Regions from separate parts of the Candidatus Arsenophonus phytopathogenicus genome, predicted to be linked through region 2. Evidence: predicted binding sites of a transcription regulator. Region 2 holds the regulator's gene; the other holds the start of a gene.
The links. The regulator LexA, encoded in region 2, represses DNA repair genes until DNA is damaged. The targets are predictions, from matches to a motif close to TNCTGTATGTACATACAGNA.

Region 1: a site for LexA is predicted at 4,578-4,597, ahead of AC01GB_RS18090 (DNA translocase FtsK 4TM domain-containing protein). Genes of this name have one in related genera too.

What each region holds. Positions count from the first base shown of each region.
Region 1 covers NZ_JBUIOB010000016.1:4,103-15,426, reverse strand. The annotation lists gene AC01GB_RS03040 (replication-associated recombination protein A) at 1-750, opposite strand, end outside; gene lolA (outer membrane lipoprotein periplasmic chaperone LolA) at 752-1,369, opposite strand; gene AC01GB_RS18095 (DNA translocase FtsK) at 1,425-1,958, opposite strand; gene AC01GB_RS18090 (DNA translocase FtsK 4TM domain-containing protein) at 1,933-4,401, opposite strand; gene lrp (leucine-responsive transcriptional regulator Lrp) at 4,634-5,128, opposite strand; gene trxB (thioredoxin-disulfide reductase) at 5,683-6,648, shown strand; gene cydD (heme ABC transporter permease/ATP-binding protein CydD) at 6,805-8,577, shown strand; partial or broken gene cydC (heme ABC transporter ATP-binding protein/permease CydC) at 8,579-10,313, shown strand; gene aat (leucyl/phenylalanyl-tRNA--protein transferase) at 10,342-11,058, shown strand.
Region 2 covers NZ_JBUIOB010000017.1:475,271-486,594, reverse strand. The annotation lists gene AC01GB_RS05870 (hypothetical protein) at 470-634, shown strand; gene AC01GB_RS05865 (SEL1-like repeat protein) at 640-1,722, shown strand; gene lysC (lysine-sensitive aspartokinase 3) at 1,797-3,176, opposite strand; gene pgi (glucose-6-phosphate isomerase) at 3,444-5,093, shown strand; gene ubiC (chorismate lyase) at 5,306-5,836, shown strand; partial or broken gene ubiA (4-hydroxybenzoate octaprenyltransferase) at 5,871-6,726, shown strand; partial or broken gene plsB (glycerol-3-phosphate 1-O-acyltransferase PlsB) at 6,823-9,277, opposite strand; gene AC01GB_RS05835 (diacylglycerol kinase) at 9,401-9,775, shown strand; gene lexA (transcriptional repressor LexA) at 9,876-10,490, shown strand; gene zur (zinc uptake transcriptional repressor Zur) at 10,685-11,155, opposite strand.

The DNA of each region.
Region 1 (11,324 bases), on a different contig from region 2:
ATTATCAAAACGAACGCTTCTTTCACCACTAACTTCTTTTAGTAAATTTACGGCTAATATTCGCTGATCTTTATCATTGATCTCAGCCATATCGACCATCATTTCCAGTAAATTTAATGCTCGTCTGGCATCACCATTGACTAATTGGGCTATCATGTCACGGGTGTCATCGGGCAAAATAATTTTCTGGCCACCATAACCACGTTCTCTATCCTCCATTGCCTGCTGCAAAACCATGACAATTTCTTCATTAGAAAGCAATTTCAGTAGATAAACCCGCGCGCGTGAAAGTAAGGCTGAGTTGAGATCAAAAGAAGGATTTTCTGTTGTGGCGCCAATAAACGTTACCGTACCATCTTCTATATGAGGTAAAAAGGCATCTTGTTGACTTTTATTGAAGCGATGCACTTCATCAACAAATAAAATCGTTCTTCGCCCTAATTGCCGATTTTGGCGAGCAATTTCAATCGCCTCGCGGATCTCTTTGATACCTGAGGTTACGGCTAAGATCTTTTCAATGGCGGCATCCGCATAGTGACCGATAATTTCAGCCAGGGTCGTTTTTCCGGTACCTGGCGGTCCCCACAAAATCATGGAATGCAGTTGGCCTGCACCAATAGCACGCGCGAGTGGCTTGTCCTTAGCTAATAAATGGAGCTGACCAATATATTGCTCCAAGTTGATTGGCCGCATTTTTGCGGCCAATGGTTGAAATTCATTAGATGAAAAATCAAGTGGCAAATTAGTCACCTCACCTCCTTGACCTTTGATCATCAATAGTTACACCTTGTGGTGGATCAAATTTAAATTTGTTATCATCAACATGGCTATTTTGCTGGCCTTTGAGCTGATATGAACTCATCTGGCCATCTTGTTCTACCGCTGTAAATTGTTGAATAGTGCCATCAGGCTGAACAGTAATGGAAAAATGTTTCAAATTTCCCTTATTTTGGGTAGCTCTTAGCAGAAAATCATTATCATTTTGACTAATCTGATAACGTTTCCAATCCTGCCGATCATTACGTGTTATCAACATAAACGGTGTATCCGTCGTTGCCTGACTCAATAAAGTTACCGTAACTTGCTCAACAAAAGTATTATAAAACCAAAGATTAGTACCATCAGAAACTAACAAACTTTCATCTGGTGCTACCATATGCCAGTTAAATAAATTTGGCCGTTTGATCCATAGCTGGCCTTCACCTTGCTGAATTAAATCACCATCAGCACTGGTCACCTTTTGTGTAAAATTGGCATGAAAACTATTTATTTTATTTAGGCGCATTTGCAGTTCAGAAGCGGCATCTGCCCATACCTGGCTAATATGAAAAGTTATCGCTAACAAGCCTAAGATTATCAATTTTTTCATTAAGTAATGACCTTTTTATCCATCATATTTATTGGTTTTAAAATAATATGTTAAATCAATGTCCTGTCGGTGGTGGTGTTAAGACTTCGCGATTACCATTGTGGCCTGGTTCACTAACGATCCCTTGCGCTTCCATCTGTTCAACAATCCTCGCGGCACGATTATAGCCAATGCGGAATTGTCGTTGAACGCCAGATATTGAGACTCGTTGCTTTTCCGTCACAAATTCAACCGCTTGATCAAATAGTGGATCAAGCTCTTCATCACCATCATAACCATTACCACTCTCACCCTCATCGCTAGCCTTAGTAATGTTATCAATATACTCGGGCTTACCTCTAGCTTTCCAATCTTTAACCACATCATGCACTTCCTGATCGCGAACAAACGCGCCATGGACACGAATTGGAATAGAGGAGTTAGGCGGTAAATAAAGCATATCGCCCATGCCTAATAAAGATTCAGCGCCACCTTGATCAAGGATGGTGCGAGAATCTATCTTGCTTGATACAGTAAACGCAATCCGAGTCGGTATATTTGCCTTAATTAAACCGGTAATAATATCAACCGATGGCCTTTGCGTCGCCAAAACAAGGTGAATACCAGCTGGCCCGCGCTTTTTGTGCCAAACGTGCAATTAGCTCTTCAACTTTCTTGCCCGCGGTCATCATGAGATCGGAAAATTCATCAACCATAACAACAATATAAGGCTCTTTTTTTAGTACCGGATGACTACTATCCATGCTATCACCTAGCTTCCAAAGTGGATCAGGTATCGGGCGCCCCATACGTTCAGCAGCATTAATTTTATCGTTATAGCCCACTAAATTTCTTACCCCTAAAGCAGACATAAGCTTATAGCGACGTTCCATTTCATTAACACACCAACGCAGTGCATTAGCTGCATCTTTCATGTCGGTGACAACTTCGGTCAGCAAATGAGGAATGCCCTCATAAATAGAGAGTTCCAACATCTTAGGATCGATCATGATAAAACGAACATCCTCAGGCTTTGCTTTATACAAAATACTGAGGATCATGGCGTTAACCCCAACCGATTTACCCGAACCAGTGGTACCGGCAACCAACAAATGGGGCATTTTTTCTAAATCGGCGATAACCGGTTCACCTTCAATATCTTTACCTAACACAATGGTTAATGGTGAGAGGTTGCGTCGAAATTTATCACAATCAAGCACTTCGCGTAGATAAACCGTCTGACGCTTTCTATTGGGCAATTCTAATCCTACATAAGGTTTACCCGGTATCACCTCAACAATACGTACGGCAGTTGCTGATAAGGAACGGGCTAAGTCCCTTGATAAATTAGAAATACGTGCCGCCTTCACGCCAGGAGCTAACTCCAACTCAAAGCGGGTAATAACCGGCCCTGGAGAAAAACCAACGACTTCCGCTTTTACCCGATAATCGCTTAAACGCGCTTCAATTAAACGGGATGTTTGCTCCAGTGCAAACATATCAACCGGCTCATTTTGGGCGGGTGGACTGGCAAGTAGATCTAATGATGGCATCGGTGTCGTGGGTTTTGGTAATGGTTGATCACTACGTACCAGAAAAGGATGAAAAAGACTTCCCTGCTCGGGTAATGTGTGTTCGACGTTTTGCTTTTTATCCTTAGTAGATAGCAGTATTTCTCTGACCTCTTTTGCTAGTTGCTCCTGCGATACCTCTCTATCTTCTGCAAATGGCCATTTATACTCTATATGCGGCTGACTTTCAACGGATGTATTTAATTCTGCCTCATCTGATGTAATCGGTTTGTCTTTGTCATCGATTCTATCTGTTGGCGGATTAAGATTGTTAGTTATATCAGTGTCATAACGTTTATTTTGCTGCTGTAAAAACTGTTCACGTAATTTATCTTCATTCCAATCATCAATACTAAACTCAGCACCATCCGGTTGCGTTACTGAATTTTGATAAGCGTTTTTATCGGCAGCCAATTCCTGCTCTTTTTGTGTCGTTAGACGATTACCGTAAAGTTCACGTCGCGTTGGTAAACGAACAGGATTAGGACGTGGAAATTCTGGCCCAATTCCCTTTTTAATTTGGGATTTTACTGGCGTGAAAGCAGTACTAGGGCCAACCTCGGCATCTATTTTTGTTACCGATGATATTAATGTTTCACATAAATTTGCGGTTTTATCTTGCTCGCTAACTTGAGTAACGGTATTAGCATCTATCGATTTATTTAGATTAACATCATCATCCATTGGAACAGGTATATCTGAAGGTTTGCTAAAAATATCTTCATCATATTTGTCCAGCGTTGCTGATTGAATATCAAAACCAACTTCAGTTTCATCAGGCATCAGAGTGGATGCCTTTTCACCATGCAATTCATGGTTTTTATTATTGCTCAATTCCTCTTTCACTAGCTGACTAATTGGCGAAGCTGAAAAAAGTACATCATCGGGATCGATATAATCTACATTGGTGCCATCGTACAATTTAGCCGGATGAGGTGAAACATAAGCTTCTGTTGTCTGACGCTTGTTATTTCTACGAGTACGATTAGTGATTAGTGATAAGATTGCTAAAACTAGTGCGCCAATCTTTTCCGCAATCGTCAACCATGACCAACCGGTAAATAAGGTGAAACTAACTGCCCATATACAAAGTAACGCTAAGGTTGTTCCTAAAATATTAAACCAAGGTAAGATGGCATTACTAAAAACACTACCAATAATTCCGCCAGAGAAAAAATTAGGCAAATCATCAATATTAAGTGATGCAAGAGCACACGATGTAATTATTAGCGCCAATCCACCGATCAGACGTAAGGAAAGGACAAAAAAATCCAGACAATTCTGGTTATCAATATCTTTAAATACATTCCAACATCCTAACAACATAACTAATGGTATAGCATAGGCTAAAATGCCAAAAACAGAGAAAAGAATATCCGCTGACCAAGCACCAATACCGCCAGCTAAATTTTTAATCGGTTCATTCCAGGTGGTCTGCGACCAGCTAGGATCGGAGGGATGAAAACTTATCAGGGCCACCACTAAAAAAATCGCCCAGATAGTAATTATAAGTAAAATAATCTCTGTCAGTATCTTGCCATTACTGATTCTTTTTTAACTTAATATTTTTGTCTTCTTTATATTCCTGGCCCAAAACTAACTCTCCAGGTTTTCCCTGTTGATTGAAAGGAACAACGCTGAGTAATGATCAGCGTTGAAACTGTATGCATAAACAGGAGTGTACCTAACTTTTTCCAGTTTTGCATCTATTTGATTAGCGTGTCTTGATGACCAAACTATTACTCTGTTTTACCTCTTCCATTACTACATAAGTACGGGTGTCATTGACACCTGGAAGACGAAGTAAAGTCTCTCCTAACAATTTACGATAAGCAGACATATCAGGAACACGTGTTTTAAGTAAATAATCAAAATCCCCAGAGACTAAATGACATTCCTGAATTCCCTCCAGTTTTTGCACAACGTCATTAAACTGTTCAAAAACATCCGCAGCACCACGGTTCAAGGTAATCTCAACAAAAACCAACAAAGATGCATCGAGATAGTGTGGATTTAATAAAGCAGTATAACCTGAAATAAAACCTTGACGTTCCAACCGGCGCACGCGTTCCAAACAAGGTGTTGGTGATAACCCTACTCTCTTAGAAAGCTTTACATTAGAAATACGACCATCCTTTTGTAATTCATTCAGTATGTTCCTATCTATACGATCAAGATCTTTTCCTGGACGCTTTTTGTTATCAATCATTTCGTTATCTCTCTTTTATCTATTTTTTTTATACCCATTACATTCCCTATTTTCTTTTCTTATTATTGAATTGGAAAAGATGCAATAAGGTTAAACTCCGCTTGACCATTAGTATTTAGTAGTATAATTCATCTTGTAGATAAATCATCTGGTTAGTTTTCAATTTGATAATGAAAAGTAGGATATTTATCTATTTGTTTAAATGATGTTCAATTTCAATTAATCAAATGAGGTAATTAATCCTACAAGATGTTTTCTCAAATACACAACCGATTGTCAAAGATTATGAATAAAAATCAGAACATCATATGGAAACGAATGTATTATTAACTAATTGTCAATAAGACATAAGGAAAATTCTCAATTTAAAACGTTATTTCACGAAAAATAATCTTTTTTCATGACTTTCTTCCTTAATAAAATAATTAAAGACAAGCTAATAAAAATGACTATTCCTTATCATCTTTTAATTCAATTTACTTTTTTTAATTTTTCTAATCTCCTACAATCGCAATCGCCACATTGAATAAATATTCTTAAAAAATGGAGCATCTATGAACACCACCAATCATAATAAAGTTGTTATTCTAGGATCTGGCCCAGCTGGCTATACAGCAACAATTTATGCCGCCCGAGCAAACTTAAGTCCGGTATTAATCACCGGCGTTCAACCAGGCGGGCAATTAACCACAACCACCGAAGTTGAAAATTGGCCTGGGGATCATTCCGAATTAATGGGGCCGGTGTTGATGGAACGCATGCTGCAACATACTAAAAAATTTACGGCAGAAGAAAACATTATTAATGATCACATTCATAAGGTTGATCTGCAGCAACGGCCGTTCCAACTGACTGGCGATAACGGAATATATAGCTGCGATGCACTTATTATTGCTACCGGCGCCTCAGCTCGCTATCTGGGTTTACCTTCTGAAGAAGCCTTTAAAGGTCGTGGTGTTTCAGCCTGTGCCACCTGTGATGGTTTTTTCTATCGCAAACAAAAAGTTGCTGTTGTGGGGGGGGGAAATACCGCTATTGAAGAAGCTCTTTACCTATCAAATATCGCTTCAGAAGTCCATGTTATTCATCGACGTGAAACATTTCGAGCCGAAAAAATCCTTATTCAGCGGATGATGGAAAAAGTAAAAACTGGCAATATTGTATTACATACCAATTTTACTCTCGATGAAGTATTAGGTGACAATAGTGGTGTCACTGGGATCAATTTACGTTCAACCCAAAATGACAACATAGAGATGCTTTCCGTGACTGGCGTATTTATCGCTATTGGCCATACGCCCAATACAAGTATCTTTGCCGATCAGTTAGTGTTAGAACATGGCTATATTCAAGTGCAATCTGGGACTAAAGGCAATGCGACCCAAACCTCAGTTGAAGGTGTTTTCGCTGCCGGTGATGTTATGGATCATATCTATCGTCAAGCGATTACCTCAGCAGGTACTGGTTGTATGGCTGCCCTTGACGCCGAACGTTATTTAGATGCGTTATACCGCAAATAAATGTTACAAATTATAATAATTTAATAAAGTTCTTTAGCAGGCGCTGTCGAAATAGCGCCTTTTTAGCTGTAACATACCTCTAAAGTTGATATTAGATAAAATTAACATCAACCCGTTGTAATAATTAACTTAACGCCGGTATATAAAATCATCACTATGGATAAACAAAAACAAACTGAACTGGTCAAATGGTTGAAACAACAATCAGCACCAGCAAAACACTGGCTACGCTTATCCATGTTGCTGGGAATAATTAGTGGCCTACTTATCGTTACCCAAGCCTGGCTTTTAGCCACCATTTTACAAGCATTAATTATAGACAATCTACCGAGAGAACAACTACTTGTTCAATTTTCATTACTCATTTGTGTATTTATTGTAAGAGCAATAATTAATTTTATACGAGAAAGTGTTGGATTTGTTTGTGGCAAAATTGTTCGCCAGCAAATCCGTAGCATGGTACTAAATAAAATTAACCAATTAGGACCTATTTGGGTTAAAAATAAACCCGCTGGTAGTTGGGCTACTATCATCTTAGAACAAATTGAAAACATACAGGATTATTACGCTCGCTATTTACCTCAAATATATTTAGCCGCTATGATCCCGATTATCATTCTGATTGCAATTTTCCCGCTTAACTGGGCCGCTGGCTTAATTTTATTTATCACCGCACCTTTAATCCCCTTATTTATGATATTAGTTGGGATGGGCGCCGCTGATGTTAATCGACGAAATTTTGTTGCTTTAGCCCGATTAAGCGATAGATTTCTCGATCGTTTACGTGGATTGGATACCTTACGACTTTTTTTTCGTGCCAACAAAGAAATAAAAGATATTGAACAAGCAACCGAAGAGTTTCGTAAAAGAACCATGGAAGTCTTACGGATGGCATTTCTCTCTTCGGCAGTGTTAGAATTCTTCGCGTCAATCTCCATCGCCATTGTCGCGGTTTATTTTGGTTTCTCTTATTTAGGCGAATTGCATTTTGGTAATTATGGCATACCGGTTACCCTTTTTGCTGGTTTTTTGGCTTTGATACTCGCCCCGGAATTTTTTCAGCCACTACGTGATTTAGGCACTTATTACCATGCTAAAGCACAAGCAGTAGGCGCCGCAGAATCTCTATTTACATTATTAGCCAGCATAGAACAACCATCGCCACTATCGCAAAATAATCAGCTAACGACGCCGGCTCTGCCATTAACTATTACAGCACAGCAACTAGAAATTTTTTCTCATGACAATGTACGCCTGGCTGGCCCGTTAAATTTCACCCTATTGCCAAACCAACGCATCGCGTTAGTCGGCCAAAGCGGAGCTGGCAAAAGTTCATTATTAAATGCATTACTGGGTTTTCTACCCTATCGTGGATCGCTAACGGTTAATGGAATCGAACTTAGGGATCTCGATATGGCTGATTGGCGCAAACAACTTAGCTGGGTTGGCCAAAATCCCCATTTACCCGCACAAACCATCATTGACAATATACGTCTCTATTCAGCCGAAGCTTCTGCAGCCGCAGTCAATATTGCAATGGAAAATGCTTATGTAACCGAGTTTATTAAGCATCTACCAGCTGGGGTTGATACCCAAATTGGCGAAAATGGCGCTCGCTTATCCGTTGGACAAGCACAACGAATTGCTGTCGCCCGCGCGTTATTAAACCCCTGTCATTTGCTTTTATTGGATGAGCCAGCAGCAAGTCTTGATATGCAAAGTGAGCAACGGGTGATGACAGCACTCAATGCGGCCTCGACTAAACAAACAACCTTGCTGGTTACACATTTATTAGCAGAAGCTGCCACATATGATCAAATATGGGTGATGGAAAATGGTTTAATTATTGAACAAGGCACATACAGCAAGCTAAGCCAGACTAAAGGAACTTTTAGCCGCCTGCTAACTTACCGCGCAGAGGAGATATAATATGCGTGTACTACTCCCTTTTCTTGCTCTATATCGTCGTCATTGGTTACTACTTAATCTTGGCATTATATTAACCATTATTGCGGTACTGGCGAGTATTAGTCTACTGACTCTATCAGGTTGGTTTTTAGCCGGAACGGCACTTGCAGCCGCTGCCGGACTGTATACCTTTAATTATATGCTACCCTCAGCAGGCGTTCGTGGCTCAGCAATTATTCGTACTGCCAGCCGTTACACCGAACGGTTGGTTAACCATGATGCAACTTTTCGTGTCTTAGCACATTTAAGGATATTTACATTTCAAAAACTATTCCCGCTTTCACCTGGCGGTATCGCACACTATCGCCAAGGAGATATCCTTAATCGTCTGGTAGCTGATGTCGAAAGCCTTGATCATTTGTATCTACGGGTGCTTTCTCCCATTTTTGCTGCTTTGGTTATTACTATTTTACTCACTTTAGCATTAAGCACATTAGACTCATTTCTTGCCCTTACTCTGGGCACAATTATGCTGTGTTTGCTGATTACCTTACCCTGGTTTTTTTATCAGGCGGGAAAATCCATTGGACACGATCTCACTATATTTCGCAGCCAATATCGCGCTTGTTTAATCAATATTATTCAGGCACAAGCGGAACTAACTGTTTTTGGGGCATTACCTCGTTTTCGGCAAGTATTGAACGATCTAGAAACCAACTGGCTAAAACGCCAACAACAGCAATCTAACTTAACCGCGCTATCACAATCTATTATGATTTTTATCTCCGGCCTTACCGCAACCCTATTAATGTGGATGGCAGCAACTGGTGTTGGTGAACAGCATAAACCCGGTGCGCTTATTGCTCTGTTCGTCTTTTGTACCTTAGCTGCGTTTGAAGTTCTTGGGCCGGTGGCGGTTGCATTTCAATATTTAGGACAAGTGGTTACTTTCAGCAAATCGCTTAATGGAGTTAATTAATCAGAAGCCGGCTGTGACATTTCCCGCTTCAGATATAACGACGAATAATCAGGTTGACATTAAATTGCAAAAAGTGCACTTCAGTTATCCCCAACAACGGCAACCGACATTAAAAAATATCTCTTTAACACTCAATACAGGTGAACATGTTGCGCTACTAGGTAAAACTGGTTGTGGTAAATCTACGCTGTTACAATTATTAACCCGTGCATGGGATGTCAGCTCAGGCCAGATCTTGATAAATGACCACCCAATTAATCACTATAATGAGAAAATATTACGTAAATTAATGGCGGTAGTTCCACAGAGAACACATATTTTTAGTGATACTTTACGCAATAATCTGCTAATAGCGAAAGATGATGCAAATGATACCTTACTGACAAAAGTAATAAAACAAGTCGGTTTAGACAGCCTGATTAAAAATCAAGGGCTCGATAATTGGATCGGTGAAGGTGGCCGACAACTTTCAGGTGGCGAACAACGGCGATTAGGTATCGCAAGAGCCCTACTTTATGATGCGCCAATAATTTTATTAGATGAGCCGACTGAAGGATTAGATGTAAAAACCGAAAAACAGATACTAATTCAGTTGCAACAGCACTGCCACGACAAAACCTTGTTAGTTATTACACATCGTTTACAGGGTCTGGAAAAAATGGATCAAATATATGTGATGGATGATGGAAAAATTATTGAGCAAGCGACCCATGCAGAATTATTACAATTGAAAGGGCGCTATTTCCAATATTATCAAGCTCAAATAGTACTAACATAATTATAAAATTAGTTAATAGGACGGTTATATGTTTCAGCTTAATGATGGATCTTATATCTTTCCAGCGCCCGAATATGCTCTACATGAACCCAATGGTTTACTAGCCATCGGCGGTGATCTGGCTGTTGGTAGATTACAATCTGCCTATTATGAAGGGATTTTTCCTTGGTTTAATCCAACGGAAATCCCATTATGGTGGTCGCCAGATCCACGTGCAGTTCTCTTGCCAGCAGAAATACACATTAGCCGAACAACTAAAAAAAGAATGAGAAAAACCGCTTATGCCATTACGCTAAATCATGACTTTGAACAGGTCATCGCCGCCTGTGCACAACGGCAAGAAGGAACCTGGATCACCCACCAAATAATAGGAGCCTATACTGCTTTGCATCAACTGGGCGTTGCTCATTCCGTTGAAATTTGGTACAACACAAAATTAATTGGTGGACTATATGGCGTTAATATTGGTAAAATTTTTTGTGGTGAATCGATGTTTAGCCGTGTTAGTGACGGTTCTAAATATGCGCTTATTGCTTTTTATCACCATTTCCTGCGTTTCGGTGGAAAACTGTTTGATTGTCAAATAATTAATGCATATACCGCCTCTTTAGGTGTGAAAGAGATCCCTCGAGTACAATTTTTAAATTATCTCTATCAATATCGCGATCAACCTATCGATAAAGCATGTTGGATAAAGCAAACCATAAGTTTACCCAGTGCAGCAGAAATTAATCATTTTGAATGATTAACTGGAAAATATTTTTCTACCTAAACAAAGGCAACAGATAGCTGATTTAGCATCAATTTGAAGATATAAGTGACAGAATCATTCATCCTATTGCAAACTAAGTTAGATGGTTTGCTATGATATTATTACATTTTATTTTTTTATCGTTCGCGTTGTTCAAACCGTATACTTGTTGTATATTTTTGCACTATTAAGCTTTAATGCTGTAATTTTCGTATCTTGATAAAAAAAAAGTGCCTTTAAACTCGACACTCCTTTACATA
Region 2 (11,324 bases):
TGATTTCTAATTTGATTGCATAATGTCTTAATTATTAAAAAATTAAACAATTTTAATAAGCGGAAAGAAAAATTTTTTATTGAGTTAGTTGATTTTATCAGTAAAATAATTTAGTAAATTTAGCTATGGTAGTGAATATAAGTAAATAAGGGATGTGAAGATGAATAAAATTTATTTAATACAATTGTATTGGGTATGATATTGTTTTAAAAATGTAAAAATATTATTAACATTCTCTGTTTTATAATATAGTTTTCTTCCTCGTGTTTTGGGTTCAAGTTAATATTTGGATAGTGGACTAAATGAAAAAAATTATTTATAACTTGGTTGATATTATTGAATTTTCCAATGGCAAAGAGCGATGTCTTGCCACAAATTGACATGAATATAGCAAATAATACGCAATCCGTTGAACAAGAAAAAAACGATTCGTTTAGCCAACAATTAAAAAAAAGTATCTCAAGGTGAGATGAATGCCATAATACATGTTGCGATAACTTATCTTTATGGCTCAAAAGATATACAAGAAGACATTGGGAAAGCCAATTTTTGGTTTGAAAAAGCGATTGTAAAAGGCAATAGCGATGCCTTTTATTATATGGGCGTGATTAAAAAGATTACAAAGCTGCGGTAACCTGGTTGCAGCGTGGCGCAAACAAAGGTGATCCTTACGCTCAATCTGGTTTGGGTTACATGTATAGCGTTGGGTTAGGGGTTGATAAAGACTATAAACAAGCGAAAAATTGGTATGAAAAAGCCGCTTTGCAGCAGGACGCTTATGCTCAGTTTGTTTTGGGATATTTATACCAGAATGGGTTTGGTGTTAATCAAGACTATCAGAAAGCAAGAGAGTGGTATGAGAAAAGTGCTGATTTGGGTGATTTAGGCGCATTGAATAATTTAGCGCAGATTTATGAGAAAGGTTATGGGGTTAAGAAAAATCCGGCTTATGCCATTGAATTGTATCGGCGCACAGCATATAACGGTGATGCTATTGCTCAATATAATATGGGATTTATTTATGATGATGGTAAATATCTAGAGAAAAATAACTATCAGGCGTTTTATTGGTACAAACGAGCGGCAGAGCAAGGACATGTTGATGCACAGTATCGTCTTGCCGAATTTTATCAACATGGCTATGGAGTTGAGCAGAATGCTATTATAGCCAGGCAGTGGTATGAGGTATTAGCGGATGCTGGCTATGCTGATGCATGTATAAAAGTTGCTTATTATTATGAAAAAGGCATCGGTATAAAAAAAGATCTTACTAAGGCTGCGGAGTTGTATCGGATCATGGCAAATAGAGGTGAAGCTGAAGCGCAATATCGACTGGTGAAACTCTATTTGGTTGGTCAAGGTATTAATAAGCAACCTAAAAAAGCATTTAGCTTAATGCAGAAAGCAGCGCAAAAAATACAACAAGCAAAAAACCAGTTGGGACTTTTTTATTTATATGGCATAGGTACTGAAAAAAATCCACAAAAAGCTAGTGAACTGTTTTTGTCTGCGGCTTATAAACAAGAAACCGATGCACAAAATAATTTAGCGGTATTATATGCCACAGGCGAGGGCATAAAGAAAAATATTTTTCGGGCCATTATGTGGTTTGCAACTGTGGCAAAACTTAATAATAGTCTTGCGAAAGAAAATATTACACGATTACAAACCAGCTTGGTTGTGAAACCGACAGATTTGAAATTATCAAAAAAATATGACTAAAATTTTCCATTGGTAAAAATAAATCTCACCGCGTCATTTACCATTAGTCATTTTGAGCGGTGATGATATTTCGGTTATTCAAAAAGATTTTTATGCAGTATTTGGATAATCGTCTCTGCTTCTTTATCAGAGACCAGTAGACAAATATTATGACTACGGGCTCCGTAACATATCATACGGATATTATGAGTTGCTAGCGCGCTAAAAATGTGACTTCCCAGACCATCTATTTGCGATAAGTTATTACCAATAATGGCAACTAGTGCTAACTCCTCCTCAACATCTACACGACATAATTTGGCTAATTCTGTCATTAAAGTGTCAGTTAATAGGTTTCCTTTGGTAGTGGTAGAGCCGGTTGTATCCAAGGTTAAAGCGATGCTAACTTCGGATGTAGTAATGAGATCAAAAGAAATATGATGTTGTGATAATAGCGTGAATATCTCAGCAAGAAATCCGCGGGCGTGAAGCATATTTAGACTATGCAAAGTGAGAAGCGTCTGTTTTCGCCGTAGTGTCAGCGCTCGAGATTGAGGTAATTTCTTGGTGCTGGCGCAGATATAGGTGCCACTCTTTTCTGGTATTTGGCTTGAGCCAACAAATACGGGTATGCCTGCTCGAATAGCGGGTAACAATGTTGCTGGATGTAAGATTTTAGCGCCGAATACAGCCATTTCTGTGGCTTCATTAAAAGTGATAGCGCTAATCGATTTGGCACTAGCAACAATACGAGGATCGGTCGTATAGATACCGGCAACATCTGCCCAGATATCAACCTGGTCAAAGTATAACGCTTCAGCAATCAGCGCAGCGGTGTAATCGCTACCTCCTCGCCCCAATGTTGTTGTCCGGCCGGCTTCATCCTGACCAATAAAATCTTGAGTTACATTCAGTTTTTCTTGCAGTTTAGGTAGTAGATATTTATTAGCTAGTCGCTTTAATTGTTGCTGATTGGGTTCGGCTTTACCAAATTTATCATTGGTTTGCATAATATTACGAACATCAAACCAGGTTGCGATCACCCCTCGTTGTCGTAGGATTTCGACAAATAAGTAGCTCGGCATCAGTTCACCATAACTGACAATTTCATCAATCTGTGGTGCGGTAAGGGGTTGTTGGGTCGTGACTGCGGATAAAGAAGTAAGTCTTGCCAGTAAGTGATCAATTATTGGTTGAATGCTAAAAGGGTTGTCTAGACAATTGATTATCATGTATTGGCGCTGACGAATTTGTTTTAATAGCGCCTTACGTCTATTGTCATTACACGTCTCAGTAAGTTTGATCAGCAGATTGGTAATGCTTGATGAAGCTGAGGGCACAACAATTCGCACATTTTTATTAGCAATAACGATATTCGCGCTTTTATACATGGTATCAAAATTAGCGACACTGGTGCCACCAAATTTGGTAATATGAAATTTTTTATTTGCGGAGGCGGTAGAAACTGCGTTTATAATACTATCTCCATGTATTTGAAAGACGAACAATTAATCTACCATTATCGAGTTATTGTCTGAAGGTCAATTTATTTTTAGCGAAATCAATAATTTTTATAATTACCAAAAAATTATCAATTTTATCAATATTCGAACAATTGAACAGATACGATTAAATTGACCAGCGGAAGGCATTAAAAGAAGTTAAATTAGTGGGGAGAATGTGTTACTATCCAATCATTGGTAGTTGTAAATCTGAGTTGAAGAAAGATAGAGAGTATTTCAATGGAAAACATTAATCCAAGTCTAACAGCAGCATGGCACGAATTAGAACAACATTATCAATCAGTAAAAGATATCCATCTGCGTGATCTTTTTGCTAATGATGCTGATCGTTTTGCTAATTTTTCACTCACTTTTAATGAACAGATCTTGGTTGATTTTTCTAAAAATCGAATAACTGAAAATACCTTGCTTAAATTACTAGATTTAGCAAATGAGACAAAGCTAAACGCTGCAATTAACAGCATGTTTTCTGGAGAGAAAATTAATAGAACAGAAGATAGAGCTGTTTTGCATATTGCTTTACGTAATCGTAGCAATAGCCCGATAAAGCTTGATGGTGTTGATATTATGCCACAAGTTAATGCTGTGCTAGACAAAATGCGTTGTTTCAGTGAACGAGTCATTAATGGTGATTGGAAAGGTTATACCGGCCAGGCAATCACAGATGTTGTTAATATTGGTATTGGAGGCTCTGATCTTGGGCCATATATGGTAACCGAAGCACTCACGCCTTACAAAGACCATTTAAATATGCATTTTGTTTCCAATATAGATGGCAGCCATATTGCTGAAACATTGCAAAAAATTAAACCTGAAACAACGTTATTTTTGATTGCCTCTAAAACTTTTACCACCCAGGAGACAATGACTAATGCTCACACAGCCAGAAAATGGTTTTTAGCTACTGCCGCGGATGAAACACAAATCGCCAAACATTTTGTCGCTTTATCAACCAATGAGCAACAAGTGGCCAAATTTGGCATCGATACACAAAATATGTTCGAATTCTGGGATTGGGTTGGCGGTCGTTACTCATTGTGGTCGGCTATTGGCCTGTCGATTGTTTTATCCATCGGATTTAATAATTTTGAACAATTACTAAATGGTGCTCATGCAATGGATCAACATTTTGCACAGACACCTTTTGAGCATAATATTCCGGTGATATTGGCGTTAATCGGGATTTGGTATAATAATTTTTTTGCTACTGAGAGTGAAGCCATTTTACCTTATGATCAATATTTACATCGATTTGCGGCTTATTTTCAACAAGGCAACATGGAATCAAATGGTAAGTATATTGATCGTAATGGCGAAAAAGTGAATTATCAAACTGGGCCCATTATTTGGGGTGAACCAGGTACTAATGGTCAACATGCATTTTATCAATTAATCCATCAGGGTACCAAACTTATCCCTTGTGATTTCATTGCACCAGTGATAAGTCATAATCCGTTAAGTGATCACCATAATAAATTAATGTCTAATTTTTTTGCCCAAACAGAAGCGTTAGCATTTGGCAAAAATTGGCTTGAAGTGGACGAAAAATTTAAAGCGGCAGGTCAAGATCCGGCTAAAATGGCCAATGTGGCACTTTATAAAGTTTTCCAAGGTAATCGCCCAACTAACTCTATCCTTGTTAATCAAATTACGCCATATACGCTAGGCGCTTTGATTGCGATGTATGAACACAAGATTTTTGTGCAAGGTGCTATATTGAATATTTTTAGTTTTGACCAATGGGGGGTCGAACTTGGTAAGCAATTAGCTGGTCGCATTCTGCCCGAGCTGGCAACTGAAGATCAAATTAACAGCCATGACACTTCTACCAATGGCTTGATTAATTGTTTTAAAAGCTGGCGACAATAATTTTATTACCAAAGCTTGTAACAGCAGGTTTTGATTACAATAAATAACCTGCCAGATAGATCACTTCTTGCTAATATAAAGATTGCAAAATTAATAATAATTTTGCAATCAGAGTTAACTTTTTATATAAATTAGCAGATCCTATCATTCCATTCATTATTAGCATGTTATCTTGTATTTTAAATTTCAAGATAGAGTGAGAGAAGTATTCTATGGGCGTAACTGTAAAGATAAGCCATATCAATCAGTCACTTTTCTGCAATCAACCTATTCATTGGTTTTCGCCGCAAGAAGTTACCGTACCGAATCCAATATATAATTGGTTAACCGAATTAGGTTCAATGACTCAGCGTCTTGCGCGTTATTGCCAGCAAGTCACCGTAAAACTTTATCAAGAAGGTTTTATTCTGTTAGATAGTCAGGACGAAGAAGCTAAACTTTTGCCTAATAATCAACGTTATTGGTTACGTGAAGTGGTGCTTTTGGGTGATGGTTGTCCATGGTTATATGGGCGGACGGTTATTCCGGAAGAGACATTAACTGGCCCTGAAAGTGAGCTAACAAATTTAGGCAGTGTGCCATTGGGAAAATACCTGTTTAGTGGAAATAATTTGACTCGTGATTATATTAATCTAGGCATACAGAATAATTGTTGGGTAAGGCGTTCATTGTTAAGATTATCGGCTAAACCTTTATTATTAACAGAACTTTTTTTGCCAGATTCACCTATCTATACAAAATAATAGGGAGATAAATAGATTTGCAGGGCAAACAACGTTGAAATTGAATAAATGGCGCGCCTATTTTCGTTTAATGCGAATTGATAAACCGATAGGTATTTTATTATTACTATGGCCTACTTATTGGGCATTATGGTTAGCAAGCCAGGGGTTACCAGATCTTTTTATTTTATTAGTTTTTACTGCGGGTGTTTTTTTGATGCGTGCAGCTGGTTGTGTTATCAATGATTTTGCGGATTCGAAAATTTGATGGTTATGTTGCAAGAACCAAGGAACGTCCCCTGCCAAATGGTGATGTAACAGAAAAAGAAGCTAAGACACTATTTTTTTCATTGATCGTCATCGCTTTTATATTAGTGTTGACCTTGAATAAAATGGCAATTTGGTTATCGGTGATTGGGTTGTTATTGGCTTGGATTTATCCATTTATCAAACGATTTAGCCATTTTCCGCAGATTATATTGGGTGCTGCGTTTGGTTGGTCAATTCCAATGGCATATGCAGCAGTTAGTGAGTTCTTACCCTTAGAATGTTGGTTATTATTTCTGGTTAATATTATTTGGTCTATTGTTTATGATACCCAGTATGCGATGGTTGATTGCAATGATGATATAAAAATTGGTCTAAAATCAACCGCAATTATTTTTGCTCATTTTGATAAATTAATTATTGGCATTTTACAATTAGCTATGGTGCTGGTGTTATTTTATATAGGGCAACTGCTAGATTTGGGTGGGTTTTATTTTGTTAGTTTGATATTGGTATTAGGCTTATTTACCTATCAACAAAAACTAATTGCCAATCGACAACCAATATTATGTTTTAAAGCATTTATGAATAACAATTATGTGGGGTTGGTTTTATTTATTGGCATCTTACTAAATTATTTTTAATTATAAAAAAGGATAATCTCGAATGATTATCCTTTATAGTGTTGGTCGATTTCAGTCTAAATCCGTTTTACGTTACTATACTAATATAAAGATGATTTATTTAGGTAATGGCTCTTCAGTAACGTGTTTGACACTTTCAATAGTTAAGCACACTTCAGGAGATATTAATTTAGCGATAATACGATAAAGCCGTTGTGCATTGGCGATGATAATCGCATCTTCTTCTCTATTAATATAACCTTCCTGCTTTAATGTATTTACCAGTGTGGAGAAAACCGCCTTATCAAAGAATTCAGGCGCGTTGATACCATGTAGTACAGATAGTCGTTGAGCAAGAATACGGCTCTCTTTTTCTAATATTCCTCGGCTAATTTTAGGTATCGTACTCAGTAGCGAAAGTGTAATCGCATAGCGCTGTAGAGTTTCTTTAATACCAGCAGCTAAAAGCTGAAGAGGGCGAATACGAGCTGGGATTGATAGTTACAACACCCTCTACTGTTAATAATATTAGTTGTTGACGCGCCAATTCATTCAGCAGAATATCGATAGATTCAGGTAATTCTTCTATGCTATATCGCATGAACAGTTCTGCTTTTAAGAATGGATAAATGAGTGCAATTTGATCACCAATTTCCTGGCGTTGAACACTTTCATTATGTAATACGATATTGGCTACCAAAGAAGGCAAAACCAACAAATGCATAATATTATTTCGATAATAAGTCATCAATACAGCATTTTCTCGAGGTAATACTACAATATCGCCCATGCTGTCATGCTCGTCGACTTCAAACTTATCCAATTGCAAGGCGTCTTCTAATAGTTGCTCAGCAGTTTTGCTGGGTGTCGTGCTATCATCGCTATAAGGCACATTTCTTAATAGTTGGAGGTAACATTCGATTTGTTCAATTAATTGTTCACGGGTTAATGCACGTTGGCGCGAAGCTAACAAAGCAGTTGAACATAAATTGACTGCATTAGCCGCAGCAGCATTGTTAATTCTAACCATGATTTTATGAGCTAACCGAGTCACGGTTGAATTTAACCAAGTTGGACGCTGGAGCTCAATAGCATCGATAGATTGACGCCACTCGGGAACATGTTTGTTTAAATATTGAGTTAGTGCAATCGGTTGACCAAAGTTAACATAGCCTTGGCCTAGTTTACGCAATTTGCGTAGACCTCTTAACATTGAGAAAAACCCTTCTTTCTCTTTTGCTGCCCCTTTTAGTTCCTTAGCGTAGGTCGCAACTTCTAATACATGTTCATAACCTATGTAGATTGGAACAATGGTAATTGGACGTGAATCACCTCGTAGCATTGCTTGCAGGGTCATCGACAGCGTACCAGTCTTTGGTTCCAGTAGTCGGCCTGTTCGAGAGCGGCCACCTTCAACAAAATATTCAATTGAGTAGCCACGCGCAAATAATTCGCTGAGATATTCACGAAATATGGTCGAGTAAAGTTTATTGCCTTTGAAAGAGCGACGAATGAAAAAAGCACCTAAATGACGAAAAATTGGCCCTGCCGGCCAAAAATTAAGGTTGATACCTGCGGCGATATGAGGCGGAACTAAACCTTGATGATAAAGCACGTAAGATAATAATAGATAATCCATGTGACTACGATGAGAAGGAATATAGACAATTTCATGGCCATCTTGTGCTAATTGGCGTACACGCTCGGCGTGTTGCACATTAATTCCTTGATAGAGTCGATTCCATGTCCAACTAAGTACGCGGTCAGTAATGCGGATCGCTTCATAGGAAAAATTAGCGGCAATTTCTTCCATCATGGCAATCGCATTATGTTTTGCCTTCTCAAGGGAGATTTTTTTTGCTTTAGCTTCATCTTCAACTGCTTTTTCTATCGCTTTTGAAGTTAACAGTTTATTGAATAGATCTTGGCGTACAGGGAGTTTGGGGCCAACCGCAGCTAATCGTTGCCGTGAATAGTGAATTCGAGCTACTCGGGCAAGTTTATTGGCGATAATTTTATCAGTACCATATTCGCCAGCCATTTGGCGTAAAGAGACAGTGGGAGAAAAACGAACAAAACTGTCACGTCCTAGCCAGATAACGGCAAAGAATTTTTGGATACCATTCAGTAAACGTAACGGAGGTGCTGGCGAGTGGCCTTCTCGACCAGGCGCTCGACCGAACATTACTGATGCGGGTAGCATCTGAATGTTTAGCTCGGGATTATGGCAATGAAGATCAAGATAAGCAGTAAATGTTTTTACTGAATCTTTACGTGGATCTGGCGAATAATAACGAAATACACGCGGGCCATCATCGATAAAGACATAGGCAGGTAATTTAATTTCGTCTATTTCAATCGGCTCGAGTGGATCAGGTAAGCCAATAGAACAACATTGTTGCCGTAAGGTCAATAAATCTGTTTTAGAATGATAAGGTAATACATATAGAAAAGGATGTGTCGTATCAAGACGCAATTCTTTAATTGGATCTGCTGGTATGAGCTTACTTTTTACCAACAATTTCATTGGTAAATCTAATAGATTATAGTAAATTTTACGCCAAAATGACATAGATGAGCGATAGCCTCTTATTTGAATCCTACCAAAGCATATCAGAAATAGTAATTAATATCTGTTTAAAAGATAATAATTATATTAAATCCCACATTTATTTAAACCTAGAGAGTAAATTTTATGGCAAATCAAACAACCGGCTTAATCCGAATTATTAAAGCAACTGGTTATTCGCTGAAGGGGTTAAGAGCAGCCTGGAAGAGTGAAGCCGCTTTTAGACAAGAAGCAATTATGGTGGTTATTGCCATTATTGTGGCTTTTTTACTTGATGTGCAATGGATTGAACGGTTATTACTTATTAGCTCAATGGTATTGATCGCTATTGTTGAATTATTAAATAGTGCGATTGAAGCAGTGGTTGATCGAATTGGTACAGAATTGCATGAGCTTTCTGCTAAAGCGAAAGATATCGGCTCGGCGGCGGTTTTTATTTCAATTTGTTTAGCAATTTTTATTTGGTCAGTTGTAATTGGTAATCATTATTTCGTGAGCTAGTTATAAAAATAGGGTTTTACACATTTATTGGTTTTAAATCTTAATATACCTGTATATACTTACAGTGACAATGTGTGGATGCGAATAAATAGGGGGCGAAATGAAAGAATTAACGTTGAGGCAGCAGCAGGTCTATGATTTAGTGCGTGAACACATTTCGCAAACGGGTATGCCGCCGACACGCGCTGAAATTGCATCAAGTTTAGGTTTTCGTTCACCAAATGCAGCAGAAGAACACTTAAAGGCTTTGGCGCGTAAAGGGGTGATAGAAATTGTTTCTGGCGCGTCTCGCGGTATCCGGCTACTGCAAGAAGAACATGAGGATGAAGGATTACCACTTATTGGTCGGGTGGCGGCAGGAGAACCCTTACTTGCTCAAGAACATATCGAGAATCATTATCGGATTGATGCTATTATTTTTAGACCTAGTGCTGATTTTTTATTGCGTGTTAATGGCATGTCCATGAAAAATATTGGAATTATCGATGGGGATTTACTTGCTGTACATAAAACCCAGCAGGTACATAATGGACAAATCGTTGTAGCGCGTATTGATGATGAAGTGACGGTTAAACGCTTCAAGCAAGTGGGTAGTAAAGTTGAATTAATTGCTGAAAATCCTGAATTTGAGCCAATTATTGTGGATTTGCGGACACAAACCCTAACTATTGAAGGACTAGCTGTTGGTATTATTCGTAGTAGTAACTCATTTTAGTTAAACTTTTAGCTCTAATTAATTTTTTAAGTAAATTCAGCTTAATTTATTGAATATAATATTATTTCCTAGTTTGTTTGATTTTTTGATTGATGGGTATTAAGTAAACTATTTTTAAATTTTTATTGCTTTTTTAATAAAGGCCGGTTGTATGAGCCGCCGGCTTTTATATCACTATTTCAGCCTAATAATGCTTAGCTTTGACACTGTTTTTTCTCAATTTTGTTGCAGGGTAAACATAACCCATGGTTTTCAACAACGGTATGGGACAACTGGAAACCAGTCTGTTTGGCTAATTTTAAAATAGCAGTTTCTACCGCTTGGCCATTACTTTCGGCAACACTACCGCAATTATCACAAATTAGCATAACTGAGGTATGTTTAGGATCCTCAAAATGATGACAAATAACATAGCTATTTGTTGATTCTATCTTGTGTATAAAACCTTGTTCTAAGAGAAATTCCAGGCCACGATAAATAGTCGGTGGTTTAGCTTGAGGTTCAGAAATTCTAAATAAATCAAGCAAATCATAAGCACTAATAGTACAAGGTTGGGCTGCTATAAGGCGTAATACCTCTTCTCTTTGGGGTGTTAAACGTACATTACGCGCTTGGCATATTTTTTTTGCCTGGGACAGTATTTTTTCCTGATCTTGCTTTGTCATGAATTATCCTAAGGTGAAGATCATTATAATAATGACATTATCGTATTTATACTTTTTGATATCTACCATAGTTCTAAAATAAATAATATCTTTTACTATTTTGTAATAATGCTTTTTTATTTCCTGTTGCGATAAACTGATACTTAATTGGAAAATGGAATAAATATTG